DNA from 3 places in the Longimicrobium sp. genome. Region 1 is predicted to be linked to each of the others. Evidence: riboswitches for the same ligand, from Rfam matches in the RefSeq annotation. Region 1 holds a riboswitch; each other region holds the start of a gene.
The links. Region 1 has a riboswitch for cyclic di-GMP ahead of VIB55_RS00470 (Ig-like domain-containing protein). Riboswitches for the same ligand answer to the same signal wherever they lie in the genome.
Positions count from the first base shown of each region.

Region 1 (5,425 bases):
ACTGCTCCACCAGCCGCGTGCGGACGTAGGCGTGAAGCGACTCATATAGCGGGCGCACCTGCTGCCAGAGGCGCTCAACCTCGGCCTCGAACTGGTCGGGCTGCATGTCGTAGCCCGCGCGCCACATGGCGCCGGTGTTGGGGTGCCCCAGCTCGCGCGCACCCTTGTTGGAAAGCTCCACGAAGCGCGAGTAGCGCTGGCGCATGGGCACGCCCACCGCGTGCCATCCCGCCCACACGTCGCGCAGCTCCTGCGGGTTGCGGCTGGTGGCCATGATGCGCGACGCCGCGCCGATGTCCAGGCACGTGCCCCCTGGGCGGCAGTACTGCCCGCGCCCGTAGTCGGCCTCCATCCCCACCGTCAGCCGGGTAAGCTCCGACGCCTCCTCGGGGTTCCCGGGCGGCGGCGCGACCAGGGCCAGCTTCAGCAGGTTCAGCTTGCGGCGCTGCGCGGCCGGAAGCTGCACGTCGTCAAAGCGCCGCGCGGCCAGCGCCCGGCGCTGGATGGCCACGTTCAGGTTCTTCTGCGCCTCGGCCGAAAGCGCCTCGGTGTCGCTGGTGATGTAGGTGGCGGCCACCCACCCCGCCTGGTTGGAGCGCAGCGACAGCTCGCGAAGCTCGGCCTCGCTCTCCGCGATGAAGGCAGCGGCCTGCTCGGGCGTGGCCGCGGCCGAGGCCGGAGCCGCCGCGGCGGGCGCTCCCGCCGGGGGAACGGCCGTCCCGGCGCAGGCGGCCGCGCCACCCGCCAGCACCACCGCGCCCAGACGGGCGAACAAGTTGTGTTGCATGCAGTTACGTCCTTGGGAGATGCGTATCTTCACTCGTGGAACGGTGGGTACAGTGCCACACGGGGCGAGGTTCCACAAGGGGCGGCGGAATGCGAAAAGGCCGGCCCCGCGCGTGCGGGGCCGGCCCTCTCGTCATCCCGGAAGAGTGACGTCAGCGGCGCAGGATCGACCAGCCGCTGAGCGCCGCGAACACGTCGGTGCCCGTGGGGCCCCAGAAGTCGAACACCTGCTGGGCCGGCGCCTCCTCCATGATCCACCGGGCGCCGTTCCACCTGTAGATGGTGCCGCCGGACCCGCCGACGTACACGTTGCTGGCCGACGTTCCCCACGCGGCGTACAGGAAGTTCCCGGTGGGCAGCTGGATCAGGCTCCACGACGCGCCATCGTAGTGGAACACCCTGCCGCCGGCGCCCACCACGTACACGTCGGTGGCGGACGAGCCCCACACGCCCCACATGTCCACGCTCTCCGGCAGCGTCACCTGTGACCACGCGGTGCCGTCGAAGTGAAGCAGCACGCCGCCGTCGCCCGTGGCGTACACGTCGGTGGCCGAGGTGCCCCACACGCGGCGAAGGAGCGTGGTGACGCCGGAGTTCATCGGCGTCCAGTTCCCCGCCTTGCCGCGCAGGATGGTTCCCCGGTCGCCCACCACGAACCAGTCGTTTGGCCCGGCGGCCCACACGCCCCAGAGGTAGATGTTGGGCGACGGCGTGTACCAGTTGCCCAGGGCCAGGGGGTAGACGCTCTGGCCGTCCCACTGCTCCTGGCGCCACACCTGCCCGTCGAAGTGCAGGATGCGCCCGGCCTGGCCCACGGCGTAGATGTCGTCGGCCGCGGTGCCGTAGATGTCGAGCGTGCCATGCCACTGCACGGTGTCGACGTTGCTCCACTCCACCCCGTCGAAGTGCAGCACGCTCGTCCAGTTGGCCGCGTAGACGTTGTTCACCGACGTGCCCCACACCGCCCAGTTGCCCTGGTCGTGGGCGGGCTCCATCAGGTGCCAGCGGTGGATCGGCTCGTCCACGATCAGCGCGGCGCTGCCGGTGATGGACCCGATCGTCGCGGTGATGGACGTGAAGCCCGTCTGGCTCCCCGTCGCCATGCCGTTCGCGTCCACGGTGCCCACGCTGGCGATGGTGGACGACCAGGTGACCGGCGCGCCGGCGATGACGTTGCCGTGCAGGTCGGTGACGGCCGCGGTGAACTGCTGGGTTTCGCCCGGCAGCACCGTCGCGGTCCCCGGTGTGACGATCACGGCCCCCGGGATCCCCGACTCGATGCGGAACTTCACGGCCAGCGTCTGCCCGTTCACCACGGCCACGTACCGGCTGCCGTCCACGCCGCGCGCCGCCGAACCGTTCGCCACCACGCGCACGTCGGCGTGGCCCAGCTCCACCGGTCCCACGCGCACGCGAACGCGGTACACCTGCGCCTCGCTCAGGGAGAACTGGCGGGTGTGCCAGTTGACGTGGTAGTGCGAGTCGGAAACCTTCACCGCCTCGCCGCCGGTGCCCCCTGCCCGCGTGTACTCGGCGACGGGAGAGGTGCAGGCGGTGCCCGACCACGCGCAGATGGTCACGGTGGGGTCGAGCCCGGCATCGAACGTCCCGGGCGCGCCGGGGTTCCGGGCCATCGGCGGCAGCCAGAAGAAGCCGGGGGTGCCGCCGTGCGCGGCGTCGGAGATGGAAGCCGCCGCCACGCCGGTCGGGGCAGCCGGGTTCTCCAGGTCGGCGCACGCGGCGCCAAGAAGCGCGAGCGCGGCAAATGCCACGCGGGTCTGCCAGCTCGTTGCGAGCCGGAATACGGGGGTGTCGGTCATGAGCGGGAGGGGGGCGAACGGATTTGCCGGCGCGGCGGGCCGGCGACGCCCTTCTTCGGTAGCCCAGCTGTCTCGGAGAGACCTGTGGCTTTGCGGACCGGCCTCGCGGCCGGGGTGCGTTTTCGGCGAGGTGGTGTTTGGCGAGCTATAAAGTAGGCTTGATTTTCCTAAACGCAAGTGTATTGATACGCAAAGGTGTTGCAGAAGCAGGGCTTGGCCCGGCGGCCGCCAATCCTGAAGCGCGTTTTGGGCCGGAACGTCTCTGCATCCCACCGGTCCCGCTGACGCCCCGTCGCCGGCATGGCGGACGCAGCCTCGGCTCGACGCGGACCACGCGCTCATCGTTGGACAAAAGAAAACGCAGAGAGCGTTTCGGCTCTCTGCGTTCACGCCTGCCCCGCGGCGGAAAGCTTCAGGGCGTGCTGTCCACGCGCACGGGGACGCTGGCGGTGTCGCCGAGGGCAGGCGCGCTCACCCGGCCCCGCTCCACGAGCGCCGAGTCGCGTGCGTCCAGCGCCTCCAGGTGGATGGTGGTGTCGACGGCCATCCCCATCCGCGCCGCCTCTTCGGGAGAAAGCGCCTTGGCCTCGGTCTGCACCTGCTGCGACGACAGCCCGTCTTCCCACTCCTTGTTGGTGGTATCCATCTTCGCCGGCCCTCCCGCCGCCTTGTCGCCACCCCTTCCGCACGCGGCCAGGAGCAACGCGGCGGCGAACGTGAGGGGCAAACGGCGGAACTCAGACATCGGCATGGTGGCGTCTCCGTAGGAACTCGGAAAAAGATCGATGGCGCGGCGGCCCGCGCTCAGGCGCGGGGGCCCGCCGCGTCCAGGAAGTCGCGGACCCGCTCCCACACCTCCAGCGCGCGCTCCCAGTGCGGAAGCCCGCCCGTGGGAAGGCCCACGACGGTCACGTTGGGGCGGCCGTCCAGCTCGGGAAGGCGGTCGTAGTTCTCCTGCCGGCGGTTCTCCACCGTGCCGTGGATCACCAGCAGCGGCTGCCGCAGCCGGCGGAAGGCGTCGGCGGAGTCGCGCGGGAACATCCGCCCGCTCAGGAAGTCGTCCAGCGGCAGGGCGGCCCCCTCCATCCGCGAGGTCTCGGCGGCGAAGTCCACGAACTCCTCCGGCACGCCGAACTCGGGGGTGAACAGGTTGTCGGCCGCGAACTGGTACAGCGACTCGGGCGTCGTCAGCCGGTCGTAGAACGCGCGCTGCACCCCGGGAAGGGTGAACAGCAGGCGCGACCAGATGCGCGGCAGGGCGCCCGGGTTCTTGCCCAGCCCCGAGGGCTCCAGCGCCACCAGGGCGTGCACCAGGTCCGGCCGGCGCCGCGCCACCTCGGCCGCATACGCGGCGCCCAGCGAAAGGGCCACCACGTCGGCCCCGCCCGCGGGTTTGACGACGCGCTCCAGGAAGTGCTCCAGCTGGTCTTCCATCAGCCCCGGCTCGTAGGCGATCTCCGGCCGGTCGCTGTGCCCGAAGCCCACCCACTCCAGCGCGAACAGCGGCCGGTCGGTGTAGCGGGCGAACGCGCGCACCATGGGCCGCATCTCGTGCGCCGACGCCACCGCGTTGATGGAATGCAGGAACACCACGGGCCGGCCCGTGCCCTCGCGCTGGTAGTAGGCGTAGAACACGTCGCCCCACGACACGTACTCCAGGGGCAGCCCCAGCGCGTTGGGCAGCTCCGTCACCGGCTTGCGGCGCGCCTTGCGGGCGCCCAGCAGGTACACCGCGTACGCGCCCAGCGCCGCCGCGCCCAGCCCGGCGGCCGCCTTGCGCCGCGTGCTCCCCAGCAGCGGCGTGCCCTTCGCTTCGTCCTGGCGCTCTTCCGGGCGCCCCTCGCGGCCCGTCTTGGGGCCCTCGTTCACGGCCATCCGCTCCTCTCGCGTTCGCTCCCCGCCAGCCCTTCCCGCCCCCCGTGCAAACCCCGTGCAAACGCCAAGGCCCGGCGACTCCGCCGGGCCCCTGCAGTTCTTCTTCGGTGGCCCGGCGCCGGTCGCGTCAGGGCGCCGGCGCCGCCGCCGCGGACGCCGCCACCGCGTCGCGGGGCGCGTTCAGCGACTGCCAGCCGCGGTCGGCCAGGTCCAGGATCCCCCAGCGCTGCCGCACCCCGGCGGCCGTCATCCCGCCGGGAAACACCTGCGCGCCGGCGGTGAAGAACAGCAGCACGATCAGCGCCGCCGCGGCCACTACGCCCGCCATGGCCGGACGAGGCAGCCGCGCGTGCGCGTGCTCGTCGGCGCCGCGCGCGGGGCGCATGTACATCACCACGATCACGCGCAGGTAGTAGAAGTACGAAACCAGCGACGCCAGCACCAGCACCACCGCCAGCGGCGTCAGGTTCTGCGGGGCCGACACCAGCGCGCGCAGGATGTACAGCTTGCCCAGGAACCCCGCCGTCAGCGGAAAGCCCGCCAGCGACAGCAGGAAGATGGAGAACACCGCCGCCAGCAGCGGCTTCTGGTGCGCCAGCCCGGAATAATCCTCCAGCGTCACCCGCTCGTCGGCGCCGCGCGCGTTGGCGATCACCACCCCGAAGGCGCCCGCCGTCATCAGCGTGTACACCAGCAGGTAGAAGAGGAAGGCGCCCGGCCCGCCGGAGTTGATGGCCAGCAGCGCCGCCAGCAGGTACCCCGCGTGGGCGATGGACGAATACGCCAGCATGCGCTTCACCGAGCCCTGCGTGGCCGCGATCAGGTTGCCCCCGACCATGGTGAGCATGGCGATGAAGAAGATGGGGATGGCCCAGTGCTCGTACCCGCCGGCGAAGCCCACCAGGAACACGCGGATGAACGCCGCGAACGCGGCCGCCTTCACC
Region 1 is NZ_DATBNB010000015.1:1,674-7,098, forward strand. It holds gene VIB55_RS00465 (M2 family metallopeptidase) at 1-787, opposite strand, end outside; gene VIB55_RS00470 (Ig-like domain-containing protein) at 939-2,606, opposite strand; cyclic di-GMP riboswitch class I at 2,661-2,735, opposite strand; gene VIB55_RS00475 (hypothetical protein) at 3,019-3,357, opposite strand; gene VIB55_RS00480 (alpha/beta hydrolase) at 3,411-4,481, opposite strand; gene VIB55_RS00485 (NADH-quinone oxidoreductase subunit N) at 4,609-5,425, opposite strand, start outside.

Region 2 (4,860 bases), on a different contig from region 1:
GGGGCCGGCACCACGTACGATCCCACGGTGGTCAGCATCCTTCGGCGGGTGCTGGCGCGGCGCGAGCTGTACGGGATCGGCTATGGCGTGGGCGGACGGGTAATGGTGGCGCATCCGCGCGAGCTTCGGTCGATGGACCTGGCGGGCCGGCTGCACGCCTCCGGCTTCGAGGCCGAGACGCCGGCCGCCGGCACGCTCCGGCAGCGGCTGCACGGCGACCTGCCCTTGGCGCTGATCGTGGGCGCCGAGCTCGCCGCCGCCGAAGCCGAGACCCTGCGCGAGCTTCGCGCGATCCCGGCCGCGGCGTGGATGCCCATCGTGGTCGTGGACGCAGACGACGCCGGGGTTCGCCCGTCGCTGCTGGAGGCGGGCGCGGACCTTTGCTTCGCCTCGTCGGCCACGTTCACGGAGGTAGGCGCCGCGCTCAACGCGCTCCTCCGCCGCCTCTCCACGCTGGCAGGCGGCACCGCGGAGTAAGTCGCGGTTCGTCGCCCCGCAGAAGCCCCTCCCCGCATCGCCGCGGAGAGGGGCTTTCGCCGTCCGCGCTGTCATCCCGATGGAGCGGCCACACCGTACCCTCAGCGTGGCCTAAACACCGCAGCGACTGAGGGATCCGCCACACAGTGACCGTAGAGCAACAGGGCCGCGGACAGGCTCGTACCTATCTGCGTGAATCCGCCGCTGGACTCGCCGTAAGCCCGGGCTTCAGCCGCACGCGTGTTAGGACCCCCGCGCATGCCAGCCGAAACGCAGTCGAATTCTCCCTTTCCCCTGCGCAGCGGGGGAGAGGGCCGGGGAGAGGGGGCTGCCGAGGCATGCGCCGGCAGCCAGTAGAGCCTCGGTCGAAGTGCTCCTCTCTCCCGCGCAGTTTCGGGGGAGGCCGGGAGAGGGGGCTGCCGAGGCATGCACCGACGTCCAATCGAACCCCAATCGAAGTTCTCCCCTCTCCCGGCGCAGTTTGCCGGGGGAGGGGCGGGGGAGGGGCGAGCCCGGCGGATGTGTCTCGAGTTTGGGTGCCTCGCTGTCGCGCCCCCGGGACGCGCCGGTTGGGGCCTCGATGTGGGGAGAGAGCGATGCGCTTCGGATGGTGTGTGGCGGATCCCTCAGTCGCTGCCAGGTATGGGGTAGCGGCTGGGGTCTCGGGGCCGCTCCTTCGGGATGACACAGGGGCGCCGGATGCGGGTGGTCGGCATCCTATGTAGCAGTGGCGTCACGGGTTACGCGGCGCTTGCAAAAGTCGCGGGCTTCCGCAAAATGCCACGCGGTTTGCAATCGGACCACGCCTGTCATTCCAATCTAAAACGCTCATCTGCAAGCACTTAGCTGCATCACCCGGGTGCGGAACGCGACGTGCCAGAGTGGTGCGCGGGCGCGGCTCCTCCGCGCTCGATGTTCCCGCCCGGAAAATCTCCCCGGGCACCGATCGATAATGGCAAACCCGTCGAAAGGCGGGGACGCAAAGCTACGAGGCTACCGCGGGATCGCTCCCGCCACGCCAGTCGGGCCGCCGAAGCAAGGTGCCATCCATGCGCAAGCTCTCGTCTCGTGTCTCGTCGTTCGCGTCCGTCGTTCTCGCCGGATCGCTCGTGCTCATCAGCGCGGCCTGCGACGGCGCGGGCTCCGTTACCGGCCCCGAGGACCCCACGAAGCCGGAGGCGCCGGTGACCCCCACCAGCGGCCCGTTCTTTCACGGCGCCTTCCTGGGCGAAGCCGACAGCAAGCCCGAGCGCATCGGCGCGGCCATCCGCCAGTACGGCGACATGGTGGGCAAGGCGCCGGCGCTGGTGAAGACCTACCACCCGGTGTCGTGCGACTTTTCCGCCACCGGCTGGTGCGGCAAGGTGCTGCGCGAGGTGAGCGCGGCGGGCGCCACCAACTTCGTCGCCCTGGACCTGCGCTGGAACGGCGCGCCGCAGTCCGGGCTGCTGGAAGCGATCGCCGCGGGCCGCGCGGATGCCGAGTTCGCGCGCATCGGCCGGCAGCTGGCGGCCGTCGGCGGCACGGTGCTGCTGGAGCCGGCGTGGGAGATGAACGGCAACTGGCAGTACGTGTGGCAGGGCGTGGAGAACGGCGGCGACCACAGCGCGCCGGCCAAGTACGCCGCCGCCTGGCGCCGCATCGTCGACATCTTCCGCCGCGAGGGCGCCAGCAACGTCCGCTGGGTGTTCAACCCCAACGTGGGCAACCCGCTGACCAACCGCGCCACGGGCCCGGCGCACTGGAACTGGTACGGCCACTACTATCCCGGCGACGCGTACGTGGACTACGTGGGCGCGCACGGCTTCAACGCGCCGCGGCTGCACGGCGGATCGTGGCAGGAGTTCGACGCCATGGTCGACGGCGCCGAGGCCGACCACATGCTTTCGGACCTGGCCTCGCGCTATCCCGGCAAGCCGATCATCATCGGCGAAGTGGCGAGCGACGAGGGCACGGGCGACGCCAAGGCCCGCTGGATCCGCGGGGCCTTTGCCCACATGCGCCGCCACCCCGCGGTCGTCGGCGCCGTGTGGTTCCACATGGACAAGGAAACCGACTGGCGCGTGAACTCCAGCGCCACGTCGCTGCAGGCCTACCGGGAAGCCGTTCGCGACGCCGGCGTGCTGGCCAGCTACAGCGACGTCTCGTCCCTCCGCCCCACGATGCTGGCGAGCAACTGAGGACGACAGCAACGACGGAAAAACGGGCCGGAGAGGAAGCCCTCTCCGGCGCGTTTTCTATTCCGATCAGGTCGCGCCACACACCCGAACCATCCCCACAGCGAGCCAGTCCACGAAGGTGGACATCGTGTGGTCGTTACAGCGACTTCAGTCGCCCGTGCGGGCCTTGGGCGGCTCCTCAGGGCGAGGATCAGGACCGAGGCCTGAAGTTCCGTGCCGCTGCCGCGCCCCAGCCAAGAGGCATCCGCGGCAAGATCCCACGGCCCTGCATGGTGTGCACTGCGGGCAGATTCAGTGCGCTCGGGCCTCTGGATGACAAATAGCGCCGGAGGCGGCACTCGGCGGGAGGACAGAGGTCAGGGCGTGCCCCATCGTTGTAGGCACACGGCAACAAGCCAGTCTGCGCAGGCAGACTTCGTGTGGTCGTTGCAGCGACTTTGGTCGCCCGTGCGGGCCTTGGGCGGCTCCCCCAGGGCGAGGATCAGGACCGAGGCCTGAAGTTCCCTGCCGCTGCCGCGCCCCAGCCAAGAGGCATCCGCGGCAAGGTCCCACGGCCCTGCATGGTGTGCACTGCGGGCCGATTCAGTGCGCACGGGCCTCTGGATGACAAATTGCGCCGAAGGCAGCACTCGGCGGGAGGACAGAGGTCAGGGCGTGCCCCATCGTTGGAGGCACACCGCAACAAGCCAGTCTGCGCAGGCAGACTTCGTGTGGTCGTTGCAGCGACTTCAGTCGCCCGTGCGGGCCTTGGCAGCGGGCTGAGCTCCCCGAGCAGTATCCCGCCGCGCCGAGTCCGGCCGGGCCGCACTCCGCCGCACCGAATCCCGCCTCACCGAATCGCGCCGGGCCGAGTCTGCCCGGGCCTGCTGGCGGACGATGGGCTTCGTCTGCGCGGGCTGAATGAAGGGCCGGCCGCCGCGCGCGTGGTAGAGCGCGGACTCCAGCACCACCGCCGCCGTGTTCACGTTTTGCCCACGCGTGGACGTGCGCGTTCCCTCGTACACGCCCGACGCCCATCCGCCCGCGCCCGAGCCGGCGGGAGCCACGGTCGCCACCGCGCGCTGCGTATACTCGCCCGGCAGCAGTGCGTGCCAGGCGAAGGCCGCCTTGGCGCTCACCCACCGCGGCTCCGAGATCCGGGTGCGCGGGTTCAGCACGTTCAGCGCGAACGGCTGCCCGTTGCCGACCACCGAGTAGTAGTAGAAGTAGTGCGGCGCGCGGGGAATGGCGTCCTCGCTGACGATCGTCACCTTCCCCGTCTGCCGGTACCGCGCCTCCTGCGCCGCCAGCATCCCCCGCGCCAGCTGCGCCATCTCCGGCGTCCATCCCACCTCCAGCCCCGCCAGGATCACCGGCTCGCTGGTCACGTGGTCGTAGCCCCGCTTGTCGGCCATCAGCGGAATGCCCAGCACGTTCACCGGGCGCGCGTTCTCGCGAAGGGAGAGCGCCTTTTCGGCCCTGTGCCCCCACAGCGCGAAGCCGGAGGCGGCGTACTGCTCGTACGGCAGCCGGCCCTCCTGGTAGCGCCGCTTGCGCCCGCTGCGGGGGGCGCGGTCCTCGCCGTACAGGTATCCGTCGTCCACCATGCGGTCCAGGTCCAGCCGCGCGGCCACCGCCCGCGCCGCCTGGGCGTGCCGGGGCTGCGTGGTGGCGATGATGCGAAGCCAGATCAGCACCCGCCCGATGTCCGTGGCCGACCAGCCGTAGCCGATCGCATCCGGCTCCTCGCGGTCGTTGCGGCCCGCGATGCGCCCCGTGGTCGTCGAATAGTTCTTGTTGAAGGCCGCGCCGTCGTACAGGCGCATGGTGTTCAGCGTCTGCAGCGCCCGCGCCATCCGCCGGTCGTACTCCTCGCGCTCCAGCAGCCCCAGCTCGGCCCCGGCGTAGAGCGCAGCCAGTCCGCTCCCCACGTCCCAGAGCGTGGCGTACGGATAGCCCGCCACCGAGTTCACCAGCCCCGTCCCCGGCTGGTACTGCTGCTCCACGTACACCCACGCGCGCCGGGCCGCGTCGGCATGGAGCGAGTCGTCGCCGGGGAGCGCGCGCCGGCCGGCCTCGGCGGGGGCGGCGGGGTGGCCCGCGGGAGGGGCGGGGCGCACGGGCGGGGAGGCGACGCGTTCGCCCCGGGGCGGGGGCGGCGCGGCCGGGAACTCGTCGTCGTCCTCGGGGCCGGAGGGCCACAGGGCCTGCACGACGAACACGC
Region 2 is NZ_DATBNB010000750.1:22-4,881, forward strand. It holds partial or broken gene VIB55_RS21165 (hypothetical protein) at 1-477, shown strand, start outside; cyclic di-GMP riboswitch class I at 1,422-1,512, shown strand; gene VIB55_RS21170 (glycoside hydrolase family 26 protein) at 1,527-2,657, shown strand; gene VIB55_RS21175 (DUF3131 domain-containing protein) at 3,386-4,860, opposite strand, start outside.
Region 2: linked by a shared signal. The riboswitch ahead of VIB55_RS21170 (glycoside hydrolase family 26 protein) and the one ahead of VIB55_RS00470 (Ig-like domain-containing protein) in region 1 are both predicted to bind cyclic di-GMP.

Region 3 (4,860 bases), on a different contig from region 1:
ATCGTGCTGCGCGGCGGTTTCCACCCCCTCCGCCGTCACGGCGAGCTCCAGCGCGTCGGCCAATCCCACGATGCTCCGCACGATGGCCTGGTCCGCCGCGCTCTCGCCGATGCGCTGCACGAAGGAGCGGTCGATCTTCAGGCGGTCGAAGCCGAACTGGCGCAGGTAGGCGAGAGACGAGTAGCCGGTGCCGAAGTCGTCCAGGCAGATGCGCACCCCCAGCTCGCGCAGCGTGGCCAGCACGGAGGCGGCGGTCTGAAAGTCTTCCATGAACGAAGTCTCGGTCACCTCGATCATCAGCCGGCGCGTATCTACCCCGAAGCGGGCCAGCACGTCTTCCACGTCCTGCACGGCTCGCGGATGCACCACGTGGCGGCCGGAGAAGTTCACGCTCACGGGCAGGGCGCCCAGCAGCGGGTGGTCCGTCCACGTCTTCAGCTGCCGCGCCGCCGCGGCCAGCACCCAGCGGTCCAGGTCTACGATCTTCCCCGTTTCTTCCGCCACGGGAAGGAACGCCTGCGGCCCCAGCAGCCCGCGCTGCGGGTGGTTCCACCGCACCAGCGCCTCCAGCCCCTCCACCCGCCCGTCTGCCAGGCACACGATGGGCTGAAAGTGAAGCGTCAGCTCGTCGCGGTCGATGGCGCGCAGAAGATCCTTCTCCACCTCCAGCAGGGCCTCTTCGTGCGCCATCACCCCCGGCTCGGAAAAGCCGTGGTGCCCGGCGCCCAGCGTCTTGGCGCGGTACATGGCGCGGTCCGCCATCGCCAGCACCCCCTCCGGCGTCTCCGCGCACGCCCCCAGCGCCACGCCGATGCTGGCCGAGCAGCGCATCTCCACGTCCTCGATGGTCACCGGCGCCGCGAGCAGCCGCTGGATGCGCTGAACGACGGCGAGCGCGTCCTGCTCGCGCTCCACCCCGTGCAGCAGCGCGGCGAACTCGTCGCCGCCGATGCGCGCCACCATGTCGCTGGGGCGGATGGAGGCGGCCAGGCGCTCGCCCACCACGGCCAGCAGCGCGTCGCCCGCGGCGTGGCCCAGGCGGTCGTTCACCGTCTTGAAGCGGTCCAGGTCCACGAACAGCACCGCGAACTCGGCCCCACGCTGGCCGCGGGCCTCGCACGCCTGCTGCAGCGCGCGCAGAAAGGCGGCGCGGTCGGGCAGGCGCGTCAGCGCGTCGAGGTCCACGTCGCTCGAAGGGGCAGCGGGCTCCTCGCGCCCGCTCAGGTCCTCGCACCACGTCACCAGCCCCATCGGCCGCTCGTCGTCCGCCGCTACGATGTCGGACCACAGGCGCACGGGAAAGCGGGTGCCGTCGCGGCGCACGTTGATCCGCTCGCGCACCCAGCGGCGCACGGGGCGCGCAGGCACGCCGCCCTGCGCGCTCCACAGCTCGGGCGGCGCCAGCGCGCGGGCGGGAAGGCCGTACATCTCGTCCAGCCGGTAGCCGTGCATCTGGGCCTCGGCGGGATTGGTGTAGACGATGGCCCCCGTCTCGTCGGTGATGGTCAGCCCGCGATCCACCGCCGCGAGCGCCCGTTCCAGCAGCTCCAGCCGGGCCTGGGCCGCGCGCAGCGCCTCGTCCGCGGCCTCCGCGCGGATCTCGGCCATCGCCCCCGCGGCCATGCACTCCAGCGCGGCGACCTCGCCGGCGGACCAGGGCCGGACGTTGAGGGCCACCAGCGAGCCGGCGGGCGCCTCGCCCGGAGTGGCAAGCGGCACGAGGGCGAGCGAGGGGCCGAAGACGAGGGACGGATCGCCGGCGGAGAGCGCGCGGAAGGTGCGGGTTTCGCCCGCGTTCCGTGCGTCGCGCAGCGGCGGGCCCAGGTGAAGGATGGCGGCCAGCAGCGCCTGCTGGTGCTCCGGCGCGCCGGCGGTGTGCACGGGGGGATGGCCGGCGCCCTCCAGCAGCACGGCGGCGGCACCCAGGTTCAGCCGGGCGACGGCGTTCGCGGCCAGGCCGCGCAGGGTCTCGGCGCCAGCCCCGGAGGCGGCATCGGATACGGACGGAGGAGTGCGCATGGCAGCACCTGTTCGGTAACCCGACCGGCATGGCCGCAGGGGAGCGCGGCTGTAGCCTCGTGGCTTTGCGTCCCCGCCTTTCGACGGGTTTGCCGTTATCGTAGGTGCCCGGCGCGGGTAAGAACGGCCAGGCGGGGTGCATCATTTCCGGCAACTTGCGCCGGTGCACGGAGGTGGCGCAAGGAACGTTCCCGGTAAACGTCCTGCGCCGAGTGACGCTTACGGCGCGGCGGCAGGCGCCGCGGCCACGATCCGCAGCTCGCGCTCCTCGTCCCCGCGCTTCACGCGGACGGTGTAGGCGCGCCCCGGCGCCAGCCCAGGAAACAGGGGACGCTCCAGGCTGTCACGCCCGTCGATGGAGAGCACCACGTCGTCCACCATGAACCCCGCCGCGGCCGCCGGCGACTCCGGCGACACGACCGCGACGAACGGCCGCGCGTTGGGAAAGATGCGAAGTGCCAGGCCAAGGGTTCCCGCGGGGCGCGGGTTCCGGACCCCCTGCGAGTCGGCGGCGGTCGCGGTCGGCGCCGGCGTCGGCTGCTGCGCGCGAGCCGGGTGCGCGAACGCGATGGCCACCGCGGCTGCGGCGATGCTGATTCTCACGTAACGGACCTCGCGCGAAGGTGAGCGTCGGCGACGGGACGCGATTGGAAGCAAGCAGAAGTTGCGCGGATCGTCAACTGTTTTCGCGCCAGCGTGCGTTCAGCATCCGTGGAGGCTCGGCTTCAGCACCACAGGTCGAATGCGCGGGTGATGTCTGAGGGGTGCTCGAAGATCCACTCGGGCGTCATCGCCTCGATGGCGTGCAGAAAGGCGCCCTTGCCGGAGGGCGGGCCTGGGCGCATACACGTCGACGCAGCCCTTGTGCTGGCCGGCCCAGGCCCGGCAACTTCCGGGAAAGCATCGCCTGAGAAGCATCACCTGGAGCAGGCCCGGGCCCCTCCTTCCCAGGTGTCTCGCTGTACATCCTCATCCCACTCGCTTTCGAACATGCCGATGATAAGCTTGCGCCGATTGCTCGTCCTTCTCTTTTCCGGGGCGCCGGCCGGCGTACCCGCCGCCGAACCGCCCGGCGGCGAGCTGATTACCGGCATCATGCACCCGGCGGGCGCAGCAGGATCGCAGACCCCGCCGGGAGCGGACTGGACGCTGCGATTCACACTGGAGGAGTGGCGCCGCGCGGACGGGACCATTCACACCACTCCCCTGTCCGTCACCCGAACGACCACGCACAACGAGACGCAGGCACTGATGGACCGGCTCAATTCGCGGCGCGTGGTCTCTGTGCGAGTCCGCTTCACGGGCGAGAACACCGCGGAGCTCCTCGATGTAGTGGACACCCGCCTGGCCGCCGATGACCCGCTGCTGCTTCGCGCGGAACTCCTGTCGACGCCGGTCACGCACGAAGATGAGCGCTTCGGAACGTTGGTCCTGGACCGCTCCGCCGGGTGGTGGGAAGGGACAGCCGCGTGGGGCGCCGACACCATCGTCGTCCAGATGGAGGCGGAGAACGAAGTGGAGCTGGCGGCCTCGCTGCGAACGGCTCGGGCGCTGTGGGACGACCAGGCGGCGTGGGCGGAGAGGATCCGGGCGTTCGCGGTACAGTCGCTCCTGCCTCGGAAGAACGAGAGCTGGCTGGATGAAGGTGAGGCGAAAATGACACCTGCCGGGTTCCGCGCCGGATTGCGGCTGGAGTCGGTCACGGTCGACGCCGAGGGTGGCTTCACGTTCTGGTACGACGGCGGCGACCTGTTCTGGGGGCACTCGATCGAGATCACCGGCACTCTGCGCGACGGCCCGACGAGGGCAGACCTCCCGGGCTGAGCCAGGGCTCCGGGCCCGCTCTGAGCGCGTGGTTTGCGCGGGTGGTGCCTGCCCGGCGGCCGAGGCGCCGGAGCGCATGCCCCGGATGCTGATTTTTCCCACGCGCTCCACCAGCCGTCGCGGCACCTCCCGCACACGTCACCTGGCACCCGCCGCGCTCGGCTTCAGCACCAGAGGGCGAACGCGCGGGTGATGTCGGACGGATGCTCGAAGATCCATTCGGGCATCATCCCCTCGATGGCGTGCAGAAAGGCGTCCTTCTCCCCCGGCGCCGTCTTGGGCCACAGCGCCGCGCCGATCCTCATCCCCGCGTTGCGCCCCGCCTTCAGGTCGCTCGTGGAATCGCCGATGTAGATGGCAGCCGCGGGCTCTACACCCAGCGCCGCGGCGGCGGCGAGCAGGCCGGAGGGGTCGGGCTTGGGCGCGTGCACGTCATCGTCGGTGATCACCACGTCGAAGTAGCCCAGGTCCGAGTAGATCTGCGTGACGTGCCACGCCTCGCGGCTCTTCCCCGTGACGATCCCCATCGGGTACCCTGCGGACTTCAGAGCAGACAGCATCTCCACGACGCCCCCGTAGGTGCCCTCGCCCTTCAGGGAGTACAGCTCGCCGTACAGCTCCCGCATCTCGGCGTGGCACGCCGCCCCGCGCTTCTCGCCGATCCAGTCCACCAGGAACCGCCGCTCTGAAACGGGATTGCGCGCGATGATCTCCTCGTCGGTGGGCGCGTAGCCCAGGTGCGGCTCCAGCGCGCGCCGGTAGCACTCCAGGTACAGGTGATACGTGTCGATGAGTGTGCCATCCAGGTCGAACAGAATGGCCGCGGGCGCGAGGGAAATTCCTGATGTAGTCACGGTCTTTTGCGATCCGGCCGATACTCAAGCTGACGATACTATCTCTCACGATACTATCTCTGACAATAGTATGTCCGACGATACTATCCCTGACGATACTCAGGTCGACGATAGTATCTCTCGCTTAAGTATCGCGTGCCCCCGTAGGTCTGTGGTGACGAGG
Region 3 is NZ_DATBNB010000794.1:865-5,724, reverse strand. It holds gene VIB55_RS22360 (bifunctional diguanylate cyclase/phosphodiesterase) at 1-2,019, opposite strand, end outside; cyclic di-GMP riboswitch class I at 2,031-2,123, opposite strand; gene VIB55_RS22355 (PDZ domain-containing protein) at 2,239-2,622, opposite strand; gene VIB55_RS22350 (DUF2262 domain-containing protein) at 3,016-3,843, shown strand; gene VIB55_RS22345 (HAD family hydrolase) at 4,008-4,697, opposite strand.
Region 3: linked by a shared signal. The riboswitch ahead of VIB55_RS22360 (bifunctional diguanylate cyclase/phosphodiesterase) and the one ahead of VIB55_RS00470 (Ig-like domain-containing protein) in region 1 are both predicted to bind cyclic di-GMP.